Regions from separate parts of the Amycolatopsis sp. WAC 01416 genome, predicted to be linked through region 1. Evidence: riboswitches for the same ligand, from Rfam matches in the RefSeq annotation. Region 1 holds a riboswitch; each other region holds the start of a gene.
What was found. Region 1 has a riboswitch for S-adenosylmethionine ahead of thrC (threonine synthase). Riboswitches for the same ligand answer to the same signal wherever they lie in the genome.
Positions count from the first base shown of each region.

Region 2: it holds a riboswitch for S-adenosylmethionine, as region 1 does, so the genes downstream of both, DL990_RS24200 (aminotransferase class V-fold PLP-dependent enzyme) here and thrC (threonine synthase) in region 1, are expected to answer to the same signal.
Region 3: it holds a riboswitch for S-adenosylmethionine, as region 1 does, so the genes downstream of both, DL990_RS17830 (methionine ABC transporter ATP-binding protein) here and thrC (threonine synthase) in region 1, are expected to answer to the same signal.

Region 1 covers NZ_QHHX01000006.1:36,341-44,053, forward strand. Annotated here, with positions in the region: gene octT (diglucosylglycerate octanoyltransferase) at 1-68, shown strand, start outside; gene DL990_RS20895 (DegV family protein) at 79-924, shown strand; gene DL990_RS20900 (ComEA family DNA-binding protein) at 1,071-1,796, shown strand; gene DL990_RS20905 (ComEC/Rec2 family competence protein) at 1,793-4,198, shown strand; gene thrC (threonine synthase) at 4,392-5,657, opposite strand; SAM riboswitch class I at 5,670-5,802, opposite strand; gene holA (DNA polymerase III subunit delta) at 5,938-6,921, shown strand; gene rpsT (30S ribosomal protein S20) at 6,974-7,234, opposite strand; gene DL990_RS20925 (EamA family transporter) at 7,594-7,713, shown strand, end outside.
Region 2 covers NZ_QHHX01000007.1:89,327-97,039, reverse strand. Annotated here, with positions in the region: gene DL990_RS24215 (RluA family pseudouridine synthase) at 1-836, opposite strand, end outside; gene lspA (signal peptidase II) at 833-1,396, opposite strand; gene DL990_RS24205 (hypothetical protein) at 1,421-2,017, opposite strand; gene DL990_RS24200 (aminotransferase class V-fold PLP-dependent enzyme) at 2,037-3,410, opposite strand; SAM riboswitch class IV at 3,443-3,557, opposite strand; gene DL990_RS24195 (M23 family metallopeptidase) at 3,719-4,402, opposite strand; gene DL990_RS24190 (potassium/proton antiporter) at 4,534-6,012, opposite strand; gene DL990_RS24185 (helix-turn-helix transcriptional regulator) at 6,124-6,807, opposite strand; gene DL990_RS24180 (penicillin-binding transpeptidase domain-containing protein) at 6,851-7,713, opposite strand, start outside.
Region 3 covers NZ_QHHX01000005.1:125,893-133,605, reverse strand. Annotated here, with positions in the region: gene DL990_RS17845 (fatty acyl-AMP ligase) at 1-1,604, opposite strand, end outside; gene DL990_RS17840 (ABC-F family ATP-binding cassette domain-containing protein) at 1,656-3,431, opposite strand; gene DL990_RS17835 (4-(cytidine 5'-diphospho)-2-C-methyl-D-erythritol kinase) at 3,499-4,464, opposite strand; partial or broken gene DL990_RS17830 (methionine ABC transporter ATP-binding protein) at 4,587-5,597, opposite strand; SAM riboswitch class I at 5,808-5,898, opposite strand; gene rsmA (16S rRNA (adenine(1518)-N(6)/adenine(1519)-N(6))-dimethyltransferase RsmA) at 6,146-6,982, opposite strand; gene DL990_RS17820 (GNAT family N-acetyltransferase) at 7,023-7,607, shown strand.

The DNA.
Region 1 (7,713 bases):
GACATGCCGCCGTCGGCACGGAAATGGCCCGCCTGATGGCCCCGGTGCTCCGCCCCGCGGCAACGTAGGCTGGCTGCCGTGTCGGTCGCCGTAGTCACGGATTCCACCGCCCACCTGCCGGAAGGCTTCGCCGAACGGAACGGGATCCGGGTGGTCCCGCTGCATGTCCTCGTGGACGGTGTCGTCTTCCTCGACGGCGTCGAAATGGGGCCCGCGGCCCTGGCCGAGGCGCTCGGCAAACGCAGTCTGGTGACGACGTCCCGGCCGACGCCCGCCGAATTCGTCAAGGAGTTCCGTGCGGCGCTGGCCGAGGGCGCGGATGCCGTCGTGTCGGTTCATCTGTCCCGGGAACTGTCCGGGACCTGGGAGGCGGCGGTGCTCGCCGCCCAGGAGGTCGGGCCGGACAAGGTGCGCGTGGTCGATTCACGCAGCACCGCGATGGGGCTCGGCTTCGCCGCCTTGCGAGCGGCGAGCGCCGCCGCGGCGGGGGCGGAACCGGCCGCAGTGGAGGCTGCGGCGGTCGACGCGGTGAGCCGCTCGGAAACCCTGTTCGCCGTCGAGACCCTCGAATACCTGCGCCGTGGCGGGCGGATCGGCCCGGCCGCCGCCCTGCTCGGCACCGCGCTCGCGGTGAAACCGGTGCTCCACATGTCCGAAGGCAGGATCCAGCCGCTGGAGAAGGTCCGGACGATGAATCGCGCCGTGGCTCGCCTGGTCGAGCTCGCCGTGACGGCGGCCGAAGGCGGACTGGCCGACATCGCCGTCCATCACTTGGCTTCCCCGGAACGCGCCGTCGAATTGGCCAACCGGCTGGAGGAGTCCATCAGCTGCCCGGAGGGGTGCGTGGTTTCGGAGATCGGCGCGGTCATCGGGGCCCACACCGGCCCCGGTGTGCTCGGTGTCGTGATCCAGCGCGCGGGCTAGGGCAGTCCGCCAGGGTCTCATACGGCACCGACGGAAACCGGTGATCAGGCCTCGGCTGGGGCCGAGTTGTCCACAACACCCCACTTGTCCACAGCCCCGGGATTTGCCACTGCCGCCCGCCATCCCCGCTCCGTAGCGTCGTTCACGTGTTCGACCAAACCGCCCGTCCATCGGGTCCCTCCGTCAACGCCAGGCTGGCGTGGCTGACCGCGCAGCTGTCGTCGCCCAGCCAGGGCCCGCCCGTGGGCAGGCTCGCCCGCCGCTGGGTGCCCGCCCGGTTCACGGCGGACGGGATCCCGGTGAACCGGCGGTGGCTCGCCGTGGCGGCCGTGCTGATCGCGGTGGCCGTGATCGTGACCGGCGCGATCGCCTTGTTCGGACACCGGCCAGGGGCGGAGACCGCGCCGCCCCTGCCGTCGGCGAAGGCCGCCGGAGACGCCCCCGCCGCCGCGGCGGCCAAGGCGCCTCTGGTGGTCAGCGTCGTCGGCCGGGTGCTCAAACCCGGCCTGGTCACGATCCCTCCGGGCGCACGGGTCGCCGATGCCCTCACGGCGGCCGGTGGGCCACAGCCCGGAACGGATCTGACCGGGGTGAACCTGGCCAGGCGGCTCACCGATGGCGAGCAGGTGGCCGTCGGCGTCCCCGTTCCGGCCGCGGCCGGAATGGCGGCACCGGTGGGGAAGCTCGACCTGAACACGGCCACGGCCGAGCAACTCGACACCCTGCCCGGGGTCGGCGAGGTGATGGCGAAGCGCATCGTCGACTGGCGGTCCGGGCACGGCGGGTTCACCAGTGTCGAGCAACTCCGTGAAGTAGAAGGGATCGGCGAATCTAAATTCAAGAAGGTCCGGGAATTGGTGTCCGTCGGATGAACCCGTCCGCCGATCCGTCCGAAGTGGACACCGCGTCGTGGCGAGGGCAGGACCTGCGGCTGGTACCGGCCGCGGCGACGGCCTGGCTCGGCACTCTTTCCGGGCTGCTGGGCGGCTGGTGGATCACGATGCTCTGCGGTGCGGCCGCCGTGGTGCTCGCGATCACCGCCGGTGTCCGTGCCCGCCGGACGGCGTCCCGGTGGGTGGTGGGCCTCGGCGCGCTCGCGGTCCTCGGCGCGCTCACCGCCGGTCCGGTGGCGCTGCGGATCCGGGCCGCCGAGCACGACGACCTCCGTGCCGCCGCCGCACGGGGGAGCGAAGTCACCACGAGGGTGGTGGTCACCGAGCGGCCACGTCCGGTCCGCGGTGCTGGATACGCCGATCGCCGGGCAGGCACCCGCCTGGTGGTCATCGCCGCGACGGTGGACACCGTGGTGACGGGTGAGCGGGTGGTGGATTCGGCCGGCCGGATCCTCCTGCTCGCTCCCGCCGAGGGGTGGACGGACCTGCTGCCCGGGCAGCAGGTCACCGCCTCCGGGCGGCTCGCACCGGCGAAGGGGGCCGAGCTCACGGTCGCGGTCCTCTCGGTGCGAGGTCCGCCGTCGGCCCTCGGACCGGCGCCCTGGTGGCAGCGAGCCGCGGAATCGCTGCGCACCGGGCTCCGGGAGTTGTGCGCCGTCCTCCCCGAGGAGCAGGCCGGTCTGGTGCCAGGACTGGTCGTGGGGGACACGAGCACGCTGTCCCCGAGGGTCGAACGCGAGTTCACGGACTCCGGCATGTCCCACCTGATGGCCGTGAGCGGTGGGAACGTGGCGATCGTCTGTGGCTCGATTCTTCTCCTGCTGAGGGTGCTCCGGGTCGGGCCGCGGACGTCCGCCGCCGCGGCCGCCGCGGGGCTCGCCGGGTTCGTGGTCCTCGCCGGGCCCGCACCCAGCGTGCTCCGCGCCGGAGTGATGGGGGCGGTCGGGCTGCTGGCGCTGGCCTTGGGGCGCCGGGGTTCGGCGCTGCCCGCGCTGGCGTTCGCGGTCGCCGGGCTCGTCGTGGCCGATCCGGCCATGGCCGCGGACTTCGGGTTCGCGCTTTCGGTGCTGGCCACGGCCGGGCTCGTCCTGCTGGCACCGCGGTGGGCCGAGTGGCTGGTCGGACGCGGAGTTCCGGCAGGCTACGCCGAGGGGCTGACCATCCCGCTGGCCGCGTTCGTGGTGACGACGCCGGTCATCGCGGGCATGGCGGGATCGGTCAGTCTCGTCTCGGTGGTGACCAACGTGCTCGCCGCGCCGGTGGTCGCCCCGGCCACCGTGTTCGGCGTGCTCGCCACCGTCGTCGGACCGTGGTGGCCGTCGGCGGGCAGGCTGCTGGTCCGCCTGACCGAACCCGAGGCGAGCTGGCTCATCACCGTGGCCCGCCACGGCGCCCGGGCGCCGGGTGCGGTCGTGGACTGGCCGGATGGCTGGTGGGGTGGGCTGCTGGCGGCCGGCCTGCTCGTCGTGGTGCTCGTCGTCGTCCGGCTGCGCCACGCCAGGATCTTGCTGGCGGTCGCGCTGGCCGCCGGTCTGCTCGTCTTCGTACCGATGCGGGTGCTGGCACCGGCCTGGCCACCGGCGTCGTGGAGTGCCATCGCCTGCGACGTCGGACAGGGGGATGCCGTAGCCCTCGCCACGGGCGAGCCGGGCAGAGCGGTCCTGGTCGACACCGGGCCGGAACCGGGACCGGTCGACGAATGCCTGCGCAGGCTCGGCGTGGATCGTGTTCCGTTGATCGTGTTGAGTCATCTGCACGCCGACCACATCGGCGGCCTCGAATCCGTCTTCGAGGGCCGGTCGGTCGGTGCGGTCGCCGTCGGCCCGGGCCGGGCTCCCGCCTGGGCGTGGCAACAGGTCGCGGACGAGACCGCACGCCGCGGGATTCCCTTGCTGGAGCTGGGAATCGGGCAGCGGCTGGACTGGCCGGGGCTGTCGCTCGACGTACTGGGGCCGCGGTATGTCACCCGGCGTTCGGTCCTCGAACAGGACGGCACGGTGATCAACAACGGCTCGGTCGTCCTGCGCGCCGGTACCCCGGCGGGCAGGCTACTGCTGACGGGCGACGTCGAGCTCGCCGCGCAGGCCGACCTGATGGCCGAGGGTACCGATCTGCAAGCCGAGATCCTGAAAGTCCCGCATCACGGAAGCCGTTACACGGCACCGGATTTCCTCAACGCCGTCGCACCGAGGGTGGCGTTGGTGAGTGTCGGGGCCGGAAACACCTACGGCCATCCGAACAAGTCCACTTTGGACAATCTGGCCACGGTCGGCGCGTCGATCGCCAGAACGGACACTGACGGCGACACCGCGGTCGTCGCCGACGCGCGGGGACTTGCCTTGCTGCGCCGGGGTGAGCCCCGCGGCCCGCCTCGTTCTTGAGGCGGGCCGGGCGGGAACTCAGTGCCTGTCGGTGAATCCGCGCCGCGATCGACGTCGACAGGACGCGATCTGGTTGAACACGTCCTTATGGGCGGTCAGGGCGTCCTGCCACCGCGATAGCGGGCCTTCGGCCAGGGCGGGTTCACGCGTTATGTCCTGTTAGCGAACCCGTCCTCAGCTCCGCCAACAGGTCTCAGATGCCGAGTGCTTCGCGGACCGCGTCGGCTGAGGCGCTGACGGTGGCCTTCGGGCCGATCTTGCCCTCGACGGCATCGAGGGTCTTCAGGCCGTCACCGGTGATCAGCAGGACGATCTCCTCGTCCGGGTTGAGCTTGCCGGTCTCGATGAGCTTCTTGGCCGTCGCGACGGTGACCCCACCGGCGGTCTCGGTGAAGACGCCCTCGGTGCGGGCGAGCAGCCGGATGCCCTCGACGACCTCTTCGTCGGTGACGTCTTCGATCGCGCCGCCGGTGCGGTTGACCACGTCGAGGACGTAGGGGCCGTCGGCCGGGTTGCCGATCGCGAGCGACCGGGCGATCGTGTCCGGCTTGACCGGCTGGACGACGTCGTGGCCCGCACGGAAGGCCGCCGAGACGGGGGAGCAGCCGGTGGCCTGCGCGCCGAACACCTTGTACGGCGTCTCGTCGACGAGACCGAGCTGCCCGAACTCGCGGAAACCCTTGTCCACCTTGGTGAGCTGGGAACCGGAGGCGATCGGGACCACGATCTGGGAGGGGAGCCGCCAGCCGAGCTGTTCGGCGACCTCGAAGGCCAGCGTCTTGGAGCCTTCGGAGTAGTAGGGCCGGACGTTCACGTTGACGAACGCCCAGCTCTCCTGCTCGGCGGCGAGCTGGGTGGCGAGCCGGTTCACGTCGTCGTAGTTGCCGTCGACCGCGATCAGGTCGCCGTCGTACACGGCGGTGGTGAGGATCTTCGCGCGCTCGAGGGTCTTCGGGATCAGCACGACCGACCGCCAGCCGGCGCGGGCCGCCGCGGCGGCGACGGCGTTGGCCAGGTTGCCGGTCGACGGACAGGCGAGCACGTCGAAGCCGAATTCGCGGGCGGCGGCCAGCGCGACGGCGACCACACGGTCCTTGAACGAGTGCGTGGGGTTGCCGGTGTCGTCCTTGACCCAGACCTTCTTGACGCCCAAGGCTTTCGCGAGCCTGTCGGCCTGGATGAGCCGGGTGGCGCCGGGTTCGGTGTTGGGGATTTCTTCGACGTTCGACGGAACGGGAAGGAGTTTCTTGTAGCGCCAGATGTTCTTCGGTCCGGCTTCGATGTCCTCGCGGCGCACGCGGCCGAAGTCGTAGGCGACTTCGAGCGGCGAGAAGTCCTCGGCGGAAACGAATTCGGGGGCGAGCGGCTGCCGGTGTCCCTCTTCCTTCGACACCAGTTCGACGGCCGGTCCGAGATCCGGGGTCTTGGTGGTGGAGGTCGTGCCGAGGGTTGCGGTCATCGCGAGGTCCTTTCCTCATCTGCCCCGCCGTGGCGGGCCGGAATTGGCACCGTGTTCGTCAGCTATCCCGCGATCGCGGAATGACAGGCTGACGCCGGTTGCCGGGGCTTCGTCGGGCCGTTCCCTCTGCCCCTCTGGATGAGCGGTATTCGATTGTCGGCACGCGTGTCATCGCGTCGCCTCGCCAACACCGTACGACATGAGCCTCAGGTGGGGCCACCGTGCCCGGAACACATCACCGGACAAAGCACACGAGAGGACGAGTGGCAGGATCGTCACCGTGACGACGCAAGCTTCCGCCCCATCGCCGCTGGTCCTGGTTCTCGGTGAGGAAGAGCTGCTGATCGAACGCGCGGTCCGCGGCGCTTCGGACGCGGCCAAAGCCGCCGATCCGACGGCGGATCTCACCCGGATCCGGGTGTCGGACCTCACAGTCCCGGCGCTCGCGGAGATGGTCAGCCCCTCGCTGTTCGCGGAAGGCAGGGTGATCGTCCTCGAATCGGCGCAGGACATTTCGCAGGAGCTCGCCGACGGGGTGATGGCCTACGTCAAGGCGCCCGCCGACGGCATCGTGCTCGTCGTCGTGCACAGCGGAGGCGGTCGGAGCAAGGCCGCGAAGGCGCTCCCCGCCGCCTTGAAGAAGGCAGGGGCGGAGGTCGTCGAATGCCCGAAACTGACCAAGGCCGCTGAGCGGGAATCCTTTGTCCGCAACGAGGTCCGCCGGGTCGGCGGGAAGATCGACGGTGCGGCCGTGCTCGCGCTGATCGACGCGGTCGGCTCGGATCTGCGTGAGTTGTCGTCGGCCGCGACCCAGCTCGTCGCGGACGCGGGCGGAACGGTCGACGAGCAGGCGGTCCGCCGCTACCACCGGGGCCGCGCGGACGTGAACGGATTCGCCGTCGCCGAAAAGGCCGTCGCCGGTGACAAGGCCGCGGCGCTCGAATCGCTGCGCTGGGCGATGCAACTGGGCGTGCCGCACGTGCTGGTCGCCGACGCTCTCGCCGACGCGGTCCGGACGATCGCGCGGGTGTCCGGCGCCGGTCGCGGGAACCCGAACCAGATGGCCGGCGAGCTGGGGATGCCGCCGTGGAAGGTGCGCAAGGCGCAGGGGCAGGCCCGAGGCTGGGGTCAGGACGGTCTGGCCACCGCGATGCGGGTGGTCGCCCGGCTCAACGCCGAGGTCAAGGGGGTCGCGGCCAACCCGGAGTACGCGTTGGAACGCGCCGTGCTTGAGGTCGTCGACGCCCACGGTACAAGCCGCTGAACATGGCGAAGGGCCCCGGCGACGTGAGTCGCCGGGGCCCTTCGAAAGCCGATCAGAGAGAGTTCGCGCGCTTCGCGAGCGCGGACTTCTTGTTGGCGGCCTGGTTGGCGTGGAGAACGCCCTTGGTCACAGCCTTGTCCATCTTCTTGGCCGCGTCCTTCTGCAGCTCCAGGGCCTTGGCCTTGTCGCCGGCGTCGGCTGCCTCGCGGAACTTGCGGATCGCGGTCTTCACCGAGGACCGGATCGCCTGGTTGCGCTGACGCGCCTTCTCGTTGGTGGTGATGCGCTTGATCTGCGACTTGATGTTGGCCACGGGGGCGCTCCTCTTGAATCTCTCGGTGGTTTCGCCGCCGCGCTGTGACCGGCCCTGCATGCTCGTGAGAGCGGCGCGGGTTTCCTCCATGACGGAATGCCACACGACGGTGAGAGGCAATCTTAACAGCCGCCCCGGGGCCGCTCACGGCCGCCTGGGGAGGGGGGATTGCGGTACGGTGAAGATCGTAGTGCCTAGGGTTCCGCCGCCTGCCCGTTCAGCGAAACACATAATCAGGGCAGAGGGGACAGGTCCGAGCGGCACCATCGGCGGGGCCGGAAGCGCTGCCGTTCATCTGACGGGACAAAAGCCTGGAGGACCGGTGTTTTCCGCATGCGCGGAAAACGGGAAGGTCCGCCGTGAACGCCACCGCTCTGTCCTTGGTCGTCATCGCCGCAGTCATCCACGCGGGCTGGAATCTGGCAGCCAAGCGGATCCGCCGTGGCGGAGCCCGGTTCGTCTGGGCCTACTACAGCCTC
Region 2 (7,713 bases), on a different contig from region 1:
GCGAAGCCGAGCGTCTTCGCGTGCAGCCATTGCCGGGAAAGCCCGAGTTTACGCGCCAGCACCGGGTCGGCGCCGTAGGTCAGGTCGCCGACGCACGGGTGCTTGAGCGCCGAGAAGTGCACGCGGATCTGGTGCGTGCGGCCGGTCTCCAGTTTGATCTGCGCCAGCGACGCGGCGCGGAAGGCCTCGACGACCTCGTAGTGCGTGACGCTGGGCCGCCCGCCCTGGACGACCGCGAACTTGTAGTCGTGCCGGGGGTGCCGGTCGATCGGCGCGTCGATGGTGCCGCGCGTCGGATCGGGGTGGCCCTGCACGATGGCGTGGTAGCCCTTGTCGACGGTGCGTTCCTTGAACGCCCGCTTCAGCACGGTGTACGCGTGCTCGCTCTTCGCCACGACCATCACGCCGGTGGTGCCGGCGTCCAGCCGGTGCACGACGCCCTGGCGTTCGGCGGCGCCCGAGGTCGCGATCCGCAGCCCGGCGGCGGCGAGCCCGCCGACGACGGTCGGCCCGGTCCAGCCGGGGCTCGGGTGCACGGCGACGCCGACCGGCTTCGAGATCACCACGATGTCGTCATCGTCGTGCAGGATCTTCATGCCTTCGACGGGTTCCACGACGACCTCGATGGGCGAGGCCGGATCGGGCAGCGTCACTTCGAGCAGCCCGCCTGCGGTCAGCCGGTCCGACTTCCCGGCCTGCCTGCCGTCGAGCAGGATCTCGCCGGATTCGGCCAGTTCCGCCACGATCGTGCGGGAAAGTCCCAGCAGTTTCGCCAGCCCCGCGTCGACGCGCATGCCGTCGAGCCCATCGGGAACGGGCAACATCCGCGCGCTCATTCGCTCGCCGCTTTCTTCTTGTCTTTTGTGGATGTTCCGTCGTAGTCCTTGCCCAGCAAGGAAAGGATCACGATGAGCACGCCGCCGACACAGATCGCGGAGTCGGCGACGTTGAAGATCGCCCAGCCCTGCCCGTTCGGCGCGAACGCGGAGATCATGTCGACCACGTGTCCCTGCAGCGGGCCCGGCGCGCGGAAGATCCGGTCGGTGAGGTTGCCGAGCGCACCGGCCAGCACCAGGCCGAGACCGATCGCCCAGCCCACCGAGCGCAGCCGCCGGGACAGCCAGACGATGGCGATCACGACGGCGATCGCGACCAGCGCGAGCACCCAGGTGAGCCCGGTCGCCATCGAGAAGGCGGCGCCGGGGTTGCGTACCAGCTGGAAGTACACCAGCCCGCCGAGGAACTCGACCGGCTGCTTGCCCTCGAGCGTGGACACGGCGATCTGCTTGGTGAGGAGGTCGATCCCCCACAGCACCGCGGCGACGGCGAACACCACGGCGACGCGCTTCTTGGGCAGCGGCGGCGACGGTGGCGCGGTTTCGGGCTCTGTACTCACTCTCCCATTGTCCACTGAGCCTGCTCAGGCCTCCTCGGCGGCTGTCTTCGGCCTGCTCAGCAGGGCCGCGAACGCGCCGGCGAGCGCGACCAGCGACGACAGCACCAACGCGAGCTGCCCTCGCGCGAGCACGACCGCGCAGAGCACGAACGCCGCGGCCACGACGAGCACCAGCACGCTGCGCTCCAGCCAGGCGAGCCCGACCAGGCCGAGCGTCAGCAGAACCGCGCTCCGCGCGTCGCCGTCCATGTCGAGTTCCCAGTAGCCGACCAGATCCGCCAGCACGATGGCGACCAGCCCGCCGAGCGCGATCCCGGCGACCTTCCACCACCGAACGGTCTTCGCCCGGAACGCGTAGAACAGCACCGTGCCGAGGTAGACCGCGAGGACGGCGAACAGCCAGTTGTCCATCCTGCCCATGCCGACGACCGAAACCGCGGTCAGGGCCTCACGGCTCGTCTCCCCGCCGTGGACGGATCCGAACATGCCGCCGTTCGCGTACGGCGCATAGGCGAACCATCCCTCGGACCGGCGCGCGCCGACGGACAGGGCCACCACCGCCAGCTGGGCGAATCCCAGCAACGCCAGCGGAAACCAATAACGTGGTCGCTCGTTCCCCATGCGGGGTGAGGCTAGTGGGTCAGGCGCAGAACGGGGGCAGTTCCCGCGGATCGTTCTCCGGCACCCAGCGGCCCTCGGGCTTCTCGTACTGCCAGCGGGCGCCGCGGGCGACGATCTGGCGCAGCGCCAGCACGAGCCGGTCCACGTGTTCGGTGGTGCTGCCGAGGCCGAGGCTGACCCGGACGGCCTGCTGCCCGGTCGAACCGGCGGCGGAGATCAGCCGTTTGGTGGCGATGTGCGCGCAGAACGCGCCGTCCCGCACGCCGATGCCGTACTCCGCCGAAAGGACCGCGGCGAGCCAGCCCGGGTCGAACCCGTCGACGACGAAGCTGAGCGTGCCGACCCTGTCGACCGGCGCGTCGAACAGCCGCAGTTCGGCGAATCCGGGAACCGCGGCGAGACCGCGACGCAGCCGCGCCAGCAGTTCGTCCTCGTGGGCGACGATCGCGTCCCAGTTCCCGGCCAGTGTCTCGCAGGCGACACCGAGCGCGTAGACGCCGACGGTGTTGGGAGAACCGGCTTCGTGCCGCTCGGGGCCGGAATTCCAGACCACACCGAGGTTTTCGGAGTCACGGTTGACGAGCTTCGTCGCACCGCCACCGGCGAGGTACGGCTGGGCGGCGCGCAGCCAGTCGGCGCGGCCGATCAGCGCTCCGGCACCGAAAGGCGCGTACAACTTGTGGCCAGACAGCGCGACGTAGTCGACGTCCAGTTCACGCACCGAGATCTTCCGATGCGGGGCGAGCTGCGCCGCGTCGAGCGCGATCCGGGCGCCGTGCCGCCGCGCGACCGCGGCGATCTCCTTGACCGGCAACAGTTCCCCGGTCACGTTGGACGCGCCGGTGATGACCACCAGCCGCGGCCCCTGCGGGCAGTCCGCGAGTGCTTCGTCCACAGCGGACACCGCGGCGAGACGGGTGCGAGGGGTCTGGATCCGGCGGACGTTCGGGCCCCGCCACGGCAGCAGCGCGGCGTGGTGATCGGTGTCGAACACGACGACCGACGTGTGCTTCGGCAGGCTGCGCGCGAGAAGGTTGAAGGAATCGGTGGTGTTGCGGGTGAACACGACGGCGTCGGTCGACCGCGCGTCGACGAAGTCCCGCAGGATTCCGCGCGTGCGCTCGTAAAGCTTGGTGGAGATCTGCGAAGCGAACCCGGCGCCGCGGTGCACGCTGGCGTACCAGGGCAGGAATTCGTCGACGGCGGCCCGCACCTTGTCCAGACAAGGGGCGCTCGCCGCGTGGTCGAGGTTGGCGTATCCGATATGGTCATTGCCGCCGCCGGTCACCAGCGGGACCCGCAGCTCGGCACACGCGACCGTCGGGATTTCGTGTGTGGCAACGGTTTCCGCGACAGCGGCGGGAGTGTTCGTGCGTTCGAGAGCGAGAGTCATCGTCATCCTCCGGGCCAGGGGACCCGACGAGGATCCCGCGCTTGCCCGTCGCACCACGCGACGAGCCAGGTCCTCACCCGGGGCACCCCACCGCGGAAGGAGGGTTGCCGGTCAGCTAGCCGGGGCTTGACGCTGACACTCGTGACCTACGGACGAAGTTAGCGGACGGGCAGGCGATCGAGCCACCCCTCGTCCGCATCTTGAGACGCCGCTCACGTGCTCCGCAAGCGAGGAAACCCGCAATTCGGCACCTGATCGCGCTGGTTCGCGGCCCGGACCATCGCAACCAGGTGCCGAATTGCGGCAGGTCAGGCGCGGAATCGGCCGGGCAGCGGGACGATCGCGCGGGAGGACACCTCGGTCGCGGTCCCCGAGTACTGATCGGTGCCCGCGGTGAACTGCCAGCCGCCGAAGGTCTTGCCGTCGACGGCCTCGCCGTAGGCCGCCGCGACCTTGGTGGAGACCTCGTCGTAGGACATGCCGTTCCAGTTGCCCGCGCCGACGCCGAAGTCGCGCGAGTCGCCGCCCTGCGGGGCGGCCGCGGGCAGCGTCCACAGGGTGAAGTGCACGTGGGCGCCGGTGCTGCTGCCACCGCAGGGCAGCGCGTTACCGGTCCGGCCGAGTGCGTCGCCAGGGGCGACCTTCTGGCCGTCGGTGACCGCGATGCCTTCCAGGTGGTAGTACCCGGTCCGCCAGCCGCCGTCGTGGTCGACGGTCACCCAGTCGCCGCCGTCGCAGTGCTGGATCCGGACCGTGCCCGCCAGCGGGGCGCGAACGGTCCGGTCGCCGGGGCTGAAGTCGATGGCGTTCTTCACGCCGGAGGTCCCGTTGTCCGAGTGGATCCCCGCCGAGTAGACCGACTGGCCTGTTTCGAAGGGCAGCCCGAACACGGGAAACGCGCCGGCCGCTGTCGCCACCGGGGCGGTGAGAACCACCCCGACGAGTGCCGCGGCGACCCCCAGACCGGCGAACCGCACAGGAAGTTTCGTCACCTTGCGTACTCCTTACCCCGCGACACTCACCCATTCGATGGAGTCGATTGCCGGGAAAGTAATCCAAAAGGAGGACGCAAGGGAAGAATTATCTGAGATCAACCGACGAACAGCTGGTGCCGGGCCGTGACCTACTGGCCGGATTCGCCCTTCCACCTGGCGAGGCGTCCGGCGCGGTCGACGGCCCGCAGGCGCCGCTCGGCCGCGTCACGGACTTCGGCGGTGGTCACGACGAGTAACTGATCCCGTTCCTGGAGCCGGGTGTTCTTGTTGGGCGTGAAGCCGGCGCCGTCGCGGACGAGGAGGCTGATCGTCGCCCCGATGGGCAGCCGTAGTTCGGCCAGGTAGACGCCGTGCATCTTGGATCCGGCGTTGATCCGGACCTGCAGGAGTTCCGCGCCCATCTCGTCGAGCGGGGCGGAGTCGACGTCGATCTCGTGCGCTTCGGTGTGCTGGGCGAGTCCGAGCACGCGCGCGAGCGGGGTCAGCGTCGCGCCCTGGAGCAGCGTCAGCACGATGACCAGCACGAACACCGCGTCGACCAGCTCCTGCGCGCCGGGCACCCCCGACGACAGGGGGATCAGCGCGAGCACGATCGGGACCGCCCCGCGCAAGCCCGCCCAGGACAGGAACACCTGTTCTCGCCAAGGGATCTTGAACGGCAGTGCCGAGAGCACCACCGACAACGGACGGGCGAGCAACAACACGACCGCGCCCGCGACCAGGCCCTGGACCAGGCTTTCGAGGATCCTGCTCGGCGAGGCGAACAGGCCGAGCAGCACGAACAGCCCGATCTGCGCGAGCCAGCCGAGCCCCTCGGCGAAGGACAGCGTGTCCGACCGGTGCGGCAGCTTCGAGTTCCCCAGCACCAGTGCCGCGACGTAGGTGGCGAGCAGGCCCGACGCGTGGGCGAGCTGACCGCTCGAGTACGCCACGACGCAGACCGCGACCGTGGCCAGCGGGTACAGACCGGTGGCGGGAAGCGCCGCCCGGCGCAGCGCGAACGCCCCACCCCAGCCGAACGCGAGGCCGATCACCAGGCCGGCGGCCAGTTCGTAGACCACCAGCAGCGGCAGCGACCAGTCGACGGTCGCGCCCTCGGCCAGCACGACGACGGCGATGTAGGCCGGGGCGTCGTTGATCCCCGACTCGATCTCCAGCGCGCCGACCAGCCGTTTGCCGATCCCCGCCGATCTCAGCACGGAGAAGACCGCGGCGGCGTCGGTCGAGGCCAGCACCGCGCCCCACAGCAACGCCATCCGCCAGTCCAGGCCCAGCAACCAGTGCAGGGCCGCGCCGGTGACCGCGATACTCACCACGACGGCCACTGTGGACAGTGCGATTCCGATGCCCAGCGACGGTTTCACGGCCGTCCAGCGGGTGGTGAGGCCACCCTCGGAAAGGATCATCACCAGCGCGGCGAGGCCGAGTGACTGGGTGAGCTCGGGGTTGTCGTACTGGATGCCGAACCCGGCTTCGCCGAGCAGGACCCCCATCCCCAGGTACAGCAGCAGCGAGGGAAGGCCGACCCGGATCGACACCCGGACGGCGATCACGGCGACGAGGAGCACCGCACCACCGGTACCGAGAATGAGCGGGAGCTGCTCCATGTCGCCTCCCGTCCGGCCGCCGTGAGGGCTCCAGAATAGTGAGGCGGTGGTCGTCACTCGTTCGTGTACCGGCCGAAAAGCGTCCGGATAGCCTGTGTTACAGACTGTCCACTAGGGACTGCGCAGGGCCACCAGGTCGACACCGAGGTCCGCGAACGGTTTCTCCGCCGCGGGCAGGACTTTCACCGCGCGGTTGCCCTCACGGGACAACCAGCCGGCACTCACTGCGTGAGACAGTAGCGCCGCGGGGGCCCGGCCCGCCAAATGATCACGCCGGACCGTCCAATCCAGACAGTCGCGCAGTATCGGGCGGCGGCCGTCGGCGATCTCCACCCCGAGCCCGCCGAGCACCTCGCGTCCGCGACCGGTCAGCGTCAGGCCGTCGGCTTCGTCGATCAGCCCGCCGGCGAGCATCCCGTCCCGCAGCGCGACGCCGACCCTCCCGGCGAGGTGGTCGTAGCAGGTCCGGGCGAACTCCAGCCGTTTCACCCGCACCGACGAACGCAATCCCTTCACCGGGCGGTGCTCGGCATGCTGCGCCAGATGCTCGATCAGCTCCGCCACCCGGGGGTCGGCTATCCGGACGTAACTGTGCCGTCCCTGTTTCACCCGCACGACGAACCCGGCCTCGGTCAGCTTCGTCACGTGCTCGCTCGCCGTCGACGCGGCCACCTCGGCCGCGCCTGCCAGCTCCGTCACCGTCCAGGCGCGCCCGTCGAGCAGCGCGAGGCACATCGACGCGCGACTCGGATCGGCGAGCACGGCCGCGACCTCGGCCAGTGCGATCGTTTCCATGCGTTCACCGTAGAAGACCCACGCTTCGGCGAGGGCCGAAACGTCAGCCGGCCAGGAACTTCGCCGCCAGCTGCACCGCGGGCTTGGAGTCGTTGGCACCCTCGAGCATGACGGCGAAGGCGATGTCCCCGCGGTAGCCGACGAACCAGCCGTTGGCGTCGGCACCCGAACCGAACTGCGCCGTCCCCGTCTTGCCGAAGACCGCGCCGCTGCCCTTCAACGCCTTCGCGGTCCCTGTCGTGCAGACCTCGCGCATCATCGCGCGGACCTGGTTCAACACCCCGGCGGACGGAGCCTGGTAACCGGCGTTGACCTTGGTCTCCAGCCCCTGCCACAGCTTCGGCACCACCGGTTTCCCCGTGGCGACCGTCGCGGCCATGAGCGCCGCGCCCAGCGGGCTGACCTGCACCCTTCCCTGACCGATCCCGGCCTCGACCTGCTCGTCGCCGCTACCGGACGACTCCACCTTGCCGGTCTCGGTGGCCAGCCCCGGGATCTCGAAGTCGGCGTTGAGGCCGAACTGGCTCGCGGCCTTCGCGAGGCCGTCCGCGGGCAGTTGTCCGGCGAGCCGCCCGAAGGTCGTGTTGCACGACGCGGCGAACGCCGTCTTCAGCGACACCGTCCCCAGGTCGAACCCGTTGTCGTTCTTGAGCGTGCGGGTGCCGATCTGCTCGCTGCCCGGGCAGGCCACCGGCGAGTCGGCGGAAACCCCGCCCTGCTGCAACGCCGCGGCCGCCGTGGCGATCTTGAAGGCCGAACCCGGCGCGTAGAGACCGCTGAGCGCCTTCGGCTGGTTCCCGGCGGCGGCGTTCTGCGCGATCGCCAGCAGTTCGCCCGACGTCTTCATCGCGACGATGATCGCCGATCCGCCGAAGCCGTCGACGGCTTTCTGCGCGGCGGCCTGTG
Region 3 (7,713 bases), on a different contig from region 1:
AGGCTTCCCGCCGGAAGCACAACGACCGCGAAGGGCCGCATGTCGACGGCGCCGCGCACCTTTGCCGCGACCTCCTTCGCCAGCGCCTTCTCGGTCTCCGGGTCCCCTGCGAGTTTCGATTCGACAACGACGGCGAACCGTTCCCGACGGCTGCCGGCGTCGATCCGCACGGCCACGGCGTTCCCCGCCCGGACCCCCTCGACCGAGGTCGCCGCCCGTTCGATGTCGGTCGGGTACAGGTTCCGGCCGCCCATGATGATGACGTCCTTGCGACGGCCGCAGATCACGATCATGCCGTCGACCAGGTAACCGAGGTCGCCGGTGAGCAGCCAGCCGTTCTCGTCCTGTGTCGCGAGAGGGCCTTCCATCGTCAGGTAGCCCGGCGTCACGGCCTCGCCGCGCAGCCGGATCTCCCCGACCTCACGCACGCCGAGCACGGTGCCCTTGTCGTCGACGATCTCGGCTTCGAGCCCGTCGAGCGGCGGCCCGAGCACCGCGAAGGACCGGACCTCATCGGTCCCGCGCCGCGGGTCGCCTTCGGGGACCGGCACCGCGCGGTTGTCCGCCTCAAGCGCGTCGGCCTCGATGACGTCCAGTGTCAAACCGGTGAACAACGGCGCGAACGAAACTGCGAGGGTCGCCTCCGCCATGCCGTACGCCGGGAAAACGCATTCGGCGGGCATCTTGAACCGGGACCCCGCCTCGACGAATGTCTGGACGGCCGTCTCGTCGATCGGCTCGGCGCCGTTCAGCGCGATCCGCAGCTTCGAAAGGTCGTAAGCGTTGTCGTCCTCGACACGGGCCATGCGCCTGCCCACGATCGCGTAGGCGAAGTTCGGCGCGGCCGTGGTCGTGCCGCTGTACTTGCTGATCAGCTGCGGCCAGATCAACGGTCCCGAAAGGAACTCGAGCGGCGTGATCTTGACGAGCTCGACGCCGAACGTCATCGGGACCGTCAGGAAGCCGACCATCCCCATGTCGTGGAACGTGGGCAGCCACGAGACCATCACATCGACGTCGAAATCGAACTCGGCGCGTTCGACCATCGCCTTGACGTTCGAGTACAGGTTTCCGTAGGTGATCCGAACGGCCTTCGGGTCGGCCGTCGACCCACTGGTCAGCTGCAACAGCGCAGTGTCCGATTCGGCCGTCGGCACGGGCTCCGCCAGCGGTTCGGCCTCGATCAGCTCGGTGATGACCTGGAAGGCGATGCCGTGCTCGGTGAGCACCGGCGCCAACTGGTCGAACGGCTCACCGAGCAGCACCAGGCCGGAGCCGATCATCCGCAGCACACGAACCGTGTCCTCGGCCCATTCGGCGAGGTCAGTGCGCTGCGTGGGCTGGTGAAGCATCGTCACGCTGCCACCGGCGAGCCATACCGCCTGAACCGTCGGCGCGATCAACGACGGTGCCGCCGCCAGGACCGCCACCGCTTTGCCGGGCTCGAGCCCGGCAGTCACCAGACCGCCGGCGACCCGCTTGGCTTGCTCGTGAATCTCGGCCCACGTACGCCGAACCGGCTCCTTGGGCTCCCCGGTGACCATTCCCCGCTGCTGACCTCGCCCCGCCGCGGTGGCGACGAGCGTGTCCACGAACCGACTCATGCGCGTCACACTACTGTCCGCGCCGAAAGACGCGCGCGCCGTCGAGTGAACTCACTCCGCGTCTTCGGAGGTCTCCAGCCACTGGGCTTCGACCTCCTCTTTCTCCGTTTCGACGGCTTTCAGTTCGGTGTTCAGCTCGATGAGCTTCGTCGGGTCGGTGGCCGCCCCGAGGAGTGCCGCATGCAGCTTTTCTTCCTTCGCGTGCAGCTGGTCGAGCTTGCGCTCGAGGCGGGACAGTTCCTTCTGCGCCGCCCGCTGTTCCGCGGCGCTCTTCTTGGGACCGGAAACCTGCCCGTTGCCCTGCTTCCGGTCGGCACCGGCCTTCTCGAGACTCTTGGCGCGCCGGTCCAGGTACTCCTCGATCCCGCCAGGCAGATGCGTCACCTGCCCGTCCCCGAACAGGGCGACGATCGTGTCGCAGACGCGTTCAACCAGGTACCGGTCGTGCGAAACGACGACGAGGCTGCCCGGCCACGAATCGAGCAGGTCTTCCAGCTGCTGCAGAGTGTCGATATCGAGATCGTTCGTCGGTTCGTCGAGCAGCAGCACGTTGGGCTCGGCCATCAGCAGCCGGCACAGCTGGAGGCGTCGCCGTTCACCACCGGAAAGGTCTTCGACCGGAGTCCACTGCCTCGACGCGGGGAACCCCAGCTTTTCGGCCAGCTGCGAAGCGGTGAGTTCCTGCTTGCCGAACACGACCCGCCCCGACACCTCTTCGATCGCCTGCAGCACGCGCAGATCACCCGGCAGATCGTCGAGCTCCTGCCGCAGGTGCGCGAGGCTGACCGTCTTGCCCTGGATGCGCCGTCCGGTCTCAGGCTCGGTGTCGCCGCCGAGCAGCTTGAGCAGTGTGGTCTTGCCGGACCCGTTGACGCCGACCAGGCCGATCCGGTCGCCGGGCCCGATCCGCCACGTGACGTGATCGAGCAAGGTGCGGTCGCCGCCGACGGTCAACGTGGCGTCCTCGATCTCCAGCACGGTCTTCCCCAGCCGACGCCGGGCGAAAGTCTGAAGTTCGACCGAATCCCGCGGCTCCGGCACATCGGAGATCAAGGCTTCCGCCGCCTCGACGCGGTAACGCGGCTTCGACGTCCTGGCCTGCGGGCCGCGACGCAGCCATGCGAGCTCCTTACGCGCCAGGTTCTGCCGCTTTTCCTCGGCCGTCGCCGCCAGCCTCGCCCGCTCGGCCCGCGCGAAGATCCAGTCCGCGTATCCGCCTTCGTACTGCTCGACGCGACCGTTGGCGACCTCCCAGGTCACACTCGCGACCGTGTCGAGGAACCACCGGTCGTGGGTAACGACCACGACCGCGATCCTGCGGTTGAGCAGGTGATCCGCGAGCCAGCGCACACCTTCGACGTCGAGATGGTTGGTGGGCTCGTCGAGCACGACGAGGTCCAGTTCACCGGTGAGGGCCGCCGCCAACGCGACGCGGCGCCGTTCGCCACCGGACAGGTTCGCCGTCGCCTTCTCGATTCCGAGAGCGGTAATTCCCAGACCATCCATAATGGACCTGACTCGCGCGTCAGCGGCCCACTCGTGCTCAGCGCCGTAGCGCTCCAGAACGACATCTCCGACCGTGCTGCCGTCGGGAAGTTCGGTCCGCTGGGTGACCACGGCCATCCGCAAGCCCCGGACTTGACTGACACGTCCCGTATCCGGCTCGGCGATCCCCGCGAGGACCTCCAGCAGCGTCGTCTTCCCGCCCCCGTTGAGACCGACGACGCCGATACGCTGCCCCTCCGCCACACCGAGCGAAACACTGTCGAGCAGCGGGCGCACCCCGAAGGACTTGCTCACCGACTCCAGGTTGACCAAGTTGGCCATGCCTCAGCCGATCCTTTCCAAAAAGCTTGCAACACAACGAATTAGTCGGTGTCCATTTCGGACACCCTCATGCGTGCACCCGAGGCGGCGACGGTCGCGGCGCGTCATCCCCGCCGACCAGCCGGGCTCCGGGGACCGGCCCGTGCGCGACACGAACCGTGCGACAGACCCCCGCACCGGACAACTCCGCGGCGACCTCGACGGCCGACTGCGCGTCCGCGCACAGAAAGGCACAGGTCGGCCCGGATCCGGACACGGTGCCGGCAAGCGCACCGGCGTTGACCCCGGCCCGCAACGTGCGCCGCAGTCCCGGACGCAACGAGACAGCGGCCGCTTGCAGGTCATTGCCGAGAAGCAACGCCAGCTGCCGCGGATCACCGGACGCCAGCGCCTCGACCACCGGAGTGTGCGAACCGATCCGAGGCGGGCTGCCTTCTTCACGCAACCTGTCCAGCTCGCCGAACACCCGCGGAGTCGAAAGACCACGCTGGTCGAACGCCAGAACCCAGTGGAACGTGTGCCTCGACAAGACCGGCACCAGCTGCTCGCCCCGACCGGTACCCAACGCGGTTCCGCCGTAGAGCGCGAAAGGAACATCGCTGCCGAGCTTCGCGGCGATACCGGCCAGCTCGTCTCGGGAAATGTCGAGCTTCCAAAGCGACGCGAGGCCCACCAGGGTCGCGGCCGCGTCGGCGCTGCCACCGGCCATCCCGCCCGCTACCGGGATGCCTTTACGCAGCACCACTCGGACCTTGGACTCGCCGTCCGCCTTGCCGACGTGGGCCGCCAGTGCCTGCGCCGCCTTCCAGGCGAGGTTGTTGGCCCCTGTCGGCACGGCACCTTCGCCTTCGCCGTAAACCTCGACACCGGGGTCTTCTGTGACCGCGACGGTCACCTCGTCGGTCAGGGAAAGCGCCTGGAACACGGTCACCAGCTCGTGGTAGCCATCCGGGCGTACGTCACCGACCGACAGGTGCAGGTTGACCTTGGCGGGGACCCTGACGGTCACTGGAGGCGGTACGACGGCGAGCACCAGTCAAGACTACGTGGCCGCTCCACTTGTGCTGTCACCAGGAGAAAAGAGAACGGGACGAGTCAGGCACGAAACGGGCCGCCCGGACAGCTTTCGTCCTGGACGGCCCGTTCGCGGAGTAATCAGGCGGCGACGCCCTGCGGTCCGCGGACCGGGTGGGTCACGTGGCCGCCGCGTTCGGCGATTCAGGCGAGCGCGGCGTCCGCGCGCTCACCGCGCACACCGAGGCGGAACCGGCCGACCGGCGTGTCACCGATCCGGGTCAGACCGCCGCCGATGGTGGCGAGTTCGACGTCGAAGCGACCGGCGGCTTCCGGCAGCAGCGCACCGACCGAAGCGAAGCCGACGAGCACGACGTCCACCGCGCGGTCGTACTTCGAGGCCTGTGCCCGCCCGGTCTCGATCGCGGGAAGCAGCGCCTGCGCGGTCCGGCTGTTCGGGTCGGAGACCAGGTCGAGCACGGTTCCCCGTTCGATGATCGCCCCGGCCTCCAGGACCGCGACGTCGTCGCAGACACGGCGGACCACGCCGGCGTCGGGAGTGGTGAGCAGCACGGTGACTCCGAGCTCGGCACGCGCCCGGTCGAGCACGGTCAGGACAGCGCCGGACTCTTCGGGCTGCACGCCCGCGGTCGGGTCGTCGGCCAAGAGCACGGACGGCCCGGCGGCGAGAGCCTTGGCGATGGCCACCCGGCGCAGCTGCCCCTCGGTCAGGTCGCCTGGCCGCTGCCCCGCCCGGGGGGTGAGCCCGACCAGGTCGAGCAGGTTGCCGACCCGGTTGCGGCGCTGCGGACCGTCGAGGCCGAGCTGTTCGAGCGGCGAAGCGATGTTGCCGGCGATGGTGCGCTCGGCGAGCAATTCCGGTTTGGTGCTCACGACACCGACCTGGCGGCGGATCTCGCGAAGACGCCGTCCGTCGAGGGTTCCGGTGTTGAGGCCGTCGAGCCGGACGACGCCGCGGTCGGGGCGCTCCTGCAGGCCGATGCAACGAGCGAGGGTCGACTTGCCGGAGCCGGCCGGACCCACGACTCCGAATAGCGAGCCCGCTTGGATGTCCACGCTCACATCGCGCAGGGCGACGACCGGATTTCCGTTGAGGGGAAAGGATTTGGACAGGTTTTCGACAGTGATCACGAAGGGCTCCATGCACATGGGGCGCTGCATCTTTCGAGCGCGCCGACCGTCACCGAGTAACCGTCCGGAACGGACGGATTCAGAGATAAGGGAAAGAACTCAGGCAGTAACGGTGGAGCGTCGACACGCACTTACCGTGCGGCGACCTTCATCGACAACGCGTCGCCTGGTCAGCAGGAGCGGGTGGGTGACCCTGTTCATTAGGCACAGCCTCCATCGGTCCTGGCTGTAGCACCTGCCCTGTGGAGGGTGGTTGCTGCGACTTCGGCGAGCCAGGTCTCTCAGTCGCTCGGGATGGTTCACTGAGTAAAACCGATCCCACTGGATGAAAGCAAGCGCGTAGGCGCAGATCACACGTCTGGTCGCGTCCATCATACAGGATTCGCTGCCCATACTTTGAGACAGCGACAGGTGCTCTTGGACCTCGGCAAGGACGCTGCCTGCTAAGACGTGCCGGACTCGGGCAGATCTAGAAGAGGACTTACGCACTCGTGCTGACCTTGACCAACTCGCGTCGGCGCGGTGCCGGTCACATCTTCCACGGTCGGTCAGACGGCCGCCGCGGCGATCCGAGCGAACTCGTGCACATCCAGCTGCTCACCGCGGGTCTTGGGGTCGATCCCCGCCTTTTCGAGCAGCTCCCCCGCGCGTTCGGCGGAACCGGCCCATGACGCCAACGCGGCACGCAAAGTCTTCCGCCGTTGAGAGAAGGCGGCGTCCACCACCGCGAACAGCCGCTCCCGGTCAACGGACGACACCACTTCGCCCCGCTCGAAAGCGACGAGTGCGGAGTCCACATTCGGAACCGGCCAGAACACCGCGCGGGGCACCGCGGCGACCTTGCGCGTCTTCCCGTACCAAGCGAGCTTGACGCTGGGCACGCCGTAAGTCCGGCTCCCCGGGCCTGCCGCCATCCGATCCGCGACCTCGGTCTGGACCATCACGAGGCCGCTGGTGAGCGACGGCAGCTCGGCGAGCAGGTGAAGCACGACGGGAACCGCGACGTTGTACGGCAGATTCGCGACGAGCGCGGTCGGCTGCGTTGGCAGGTCGCCCGCCGTGATCCGCAAAGCGTCCGCACCGACGACCTTCAGCCTTTCGGCCCCGCCTCGTTCGGCCACCGTGTCCGGCAGCCGCTTCGCCAGCACGGGATCGATCTCGACCGCGACGACCTCGGCACCGGTCGCGAGCAGTCCGAGGGTCAACGAGCCGAGACCCGGCCCGACTTCCAGCACGACGTCACCTTCGCCGATCCCGGAAAGATCGACGATGCGGCGCACGGTGTTGGGATCGTGCACGAAGTTCTGGCCGAGCTTCTTGGTCGGACGTACGTCCAGCTCGGCCGCAAGCGCCCTGATCTCCGCAGGGCCGAGCAGTTCAGTCACCCGACAATCGTAGTCAGCCTCGGCAAGCCACGATTGGCCGGTGGACGACGTCGTACTCGAAGGTGAGAAAGTCCGGCTGCGCGACTGGCGGCCATCCGATCTCCGATCGCTCGAAGACCTGCTCGATCCCGCGCGGCCTTGGCACACGACCAACGGGCCCTACTTCGGCACCCCGACCGCAGCTGCTGTCGCATCCACGGCGAGCGAACTCACGACCACCAACGCCGAACGGCCCGATCCCCGCGCCAGCCTCGCCGTGTGCGACCTGAGCGATGGCAGGTTGATCGGCAGGGTCAGCTGGTACTGGGAAAGCAGGCAGACCGACTGGCGGCGGATGGGGCTGGTCATCTACGACGAGCGGTACTGGGGCGGCGGATTCGGCACCGAAGCCTTGCGCCTGTGGACGACTTACCTGTTCTCCCGCACCGACACGCTGCGCCTGGACTTCGCGACGTTCTCGGGGAACCCGGGAATGATCGCCGTCGGACGACGGCTGGGTTTCGTCGAAGAAGGCCGGTTCCGGCGCGCTCGACGCTGGTCCGGCGGCGTGCACGACGCCGTCGTCTACGGGGTGCTCCGCGAGGAGTGGGAACAGCTCACCCCCTCAGGCAGGGGTCCGACGTGATCCGCTCCCATCATCCTTGTGGCGTTTCGAACTGACACCCATCCCACTCCAGGGTGATACGCGCAGGTCGGCGCCCCCGGAGGGTAATGATCATCCACCCGATCGA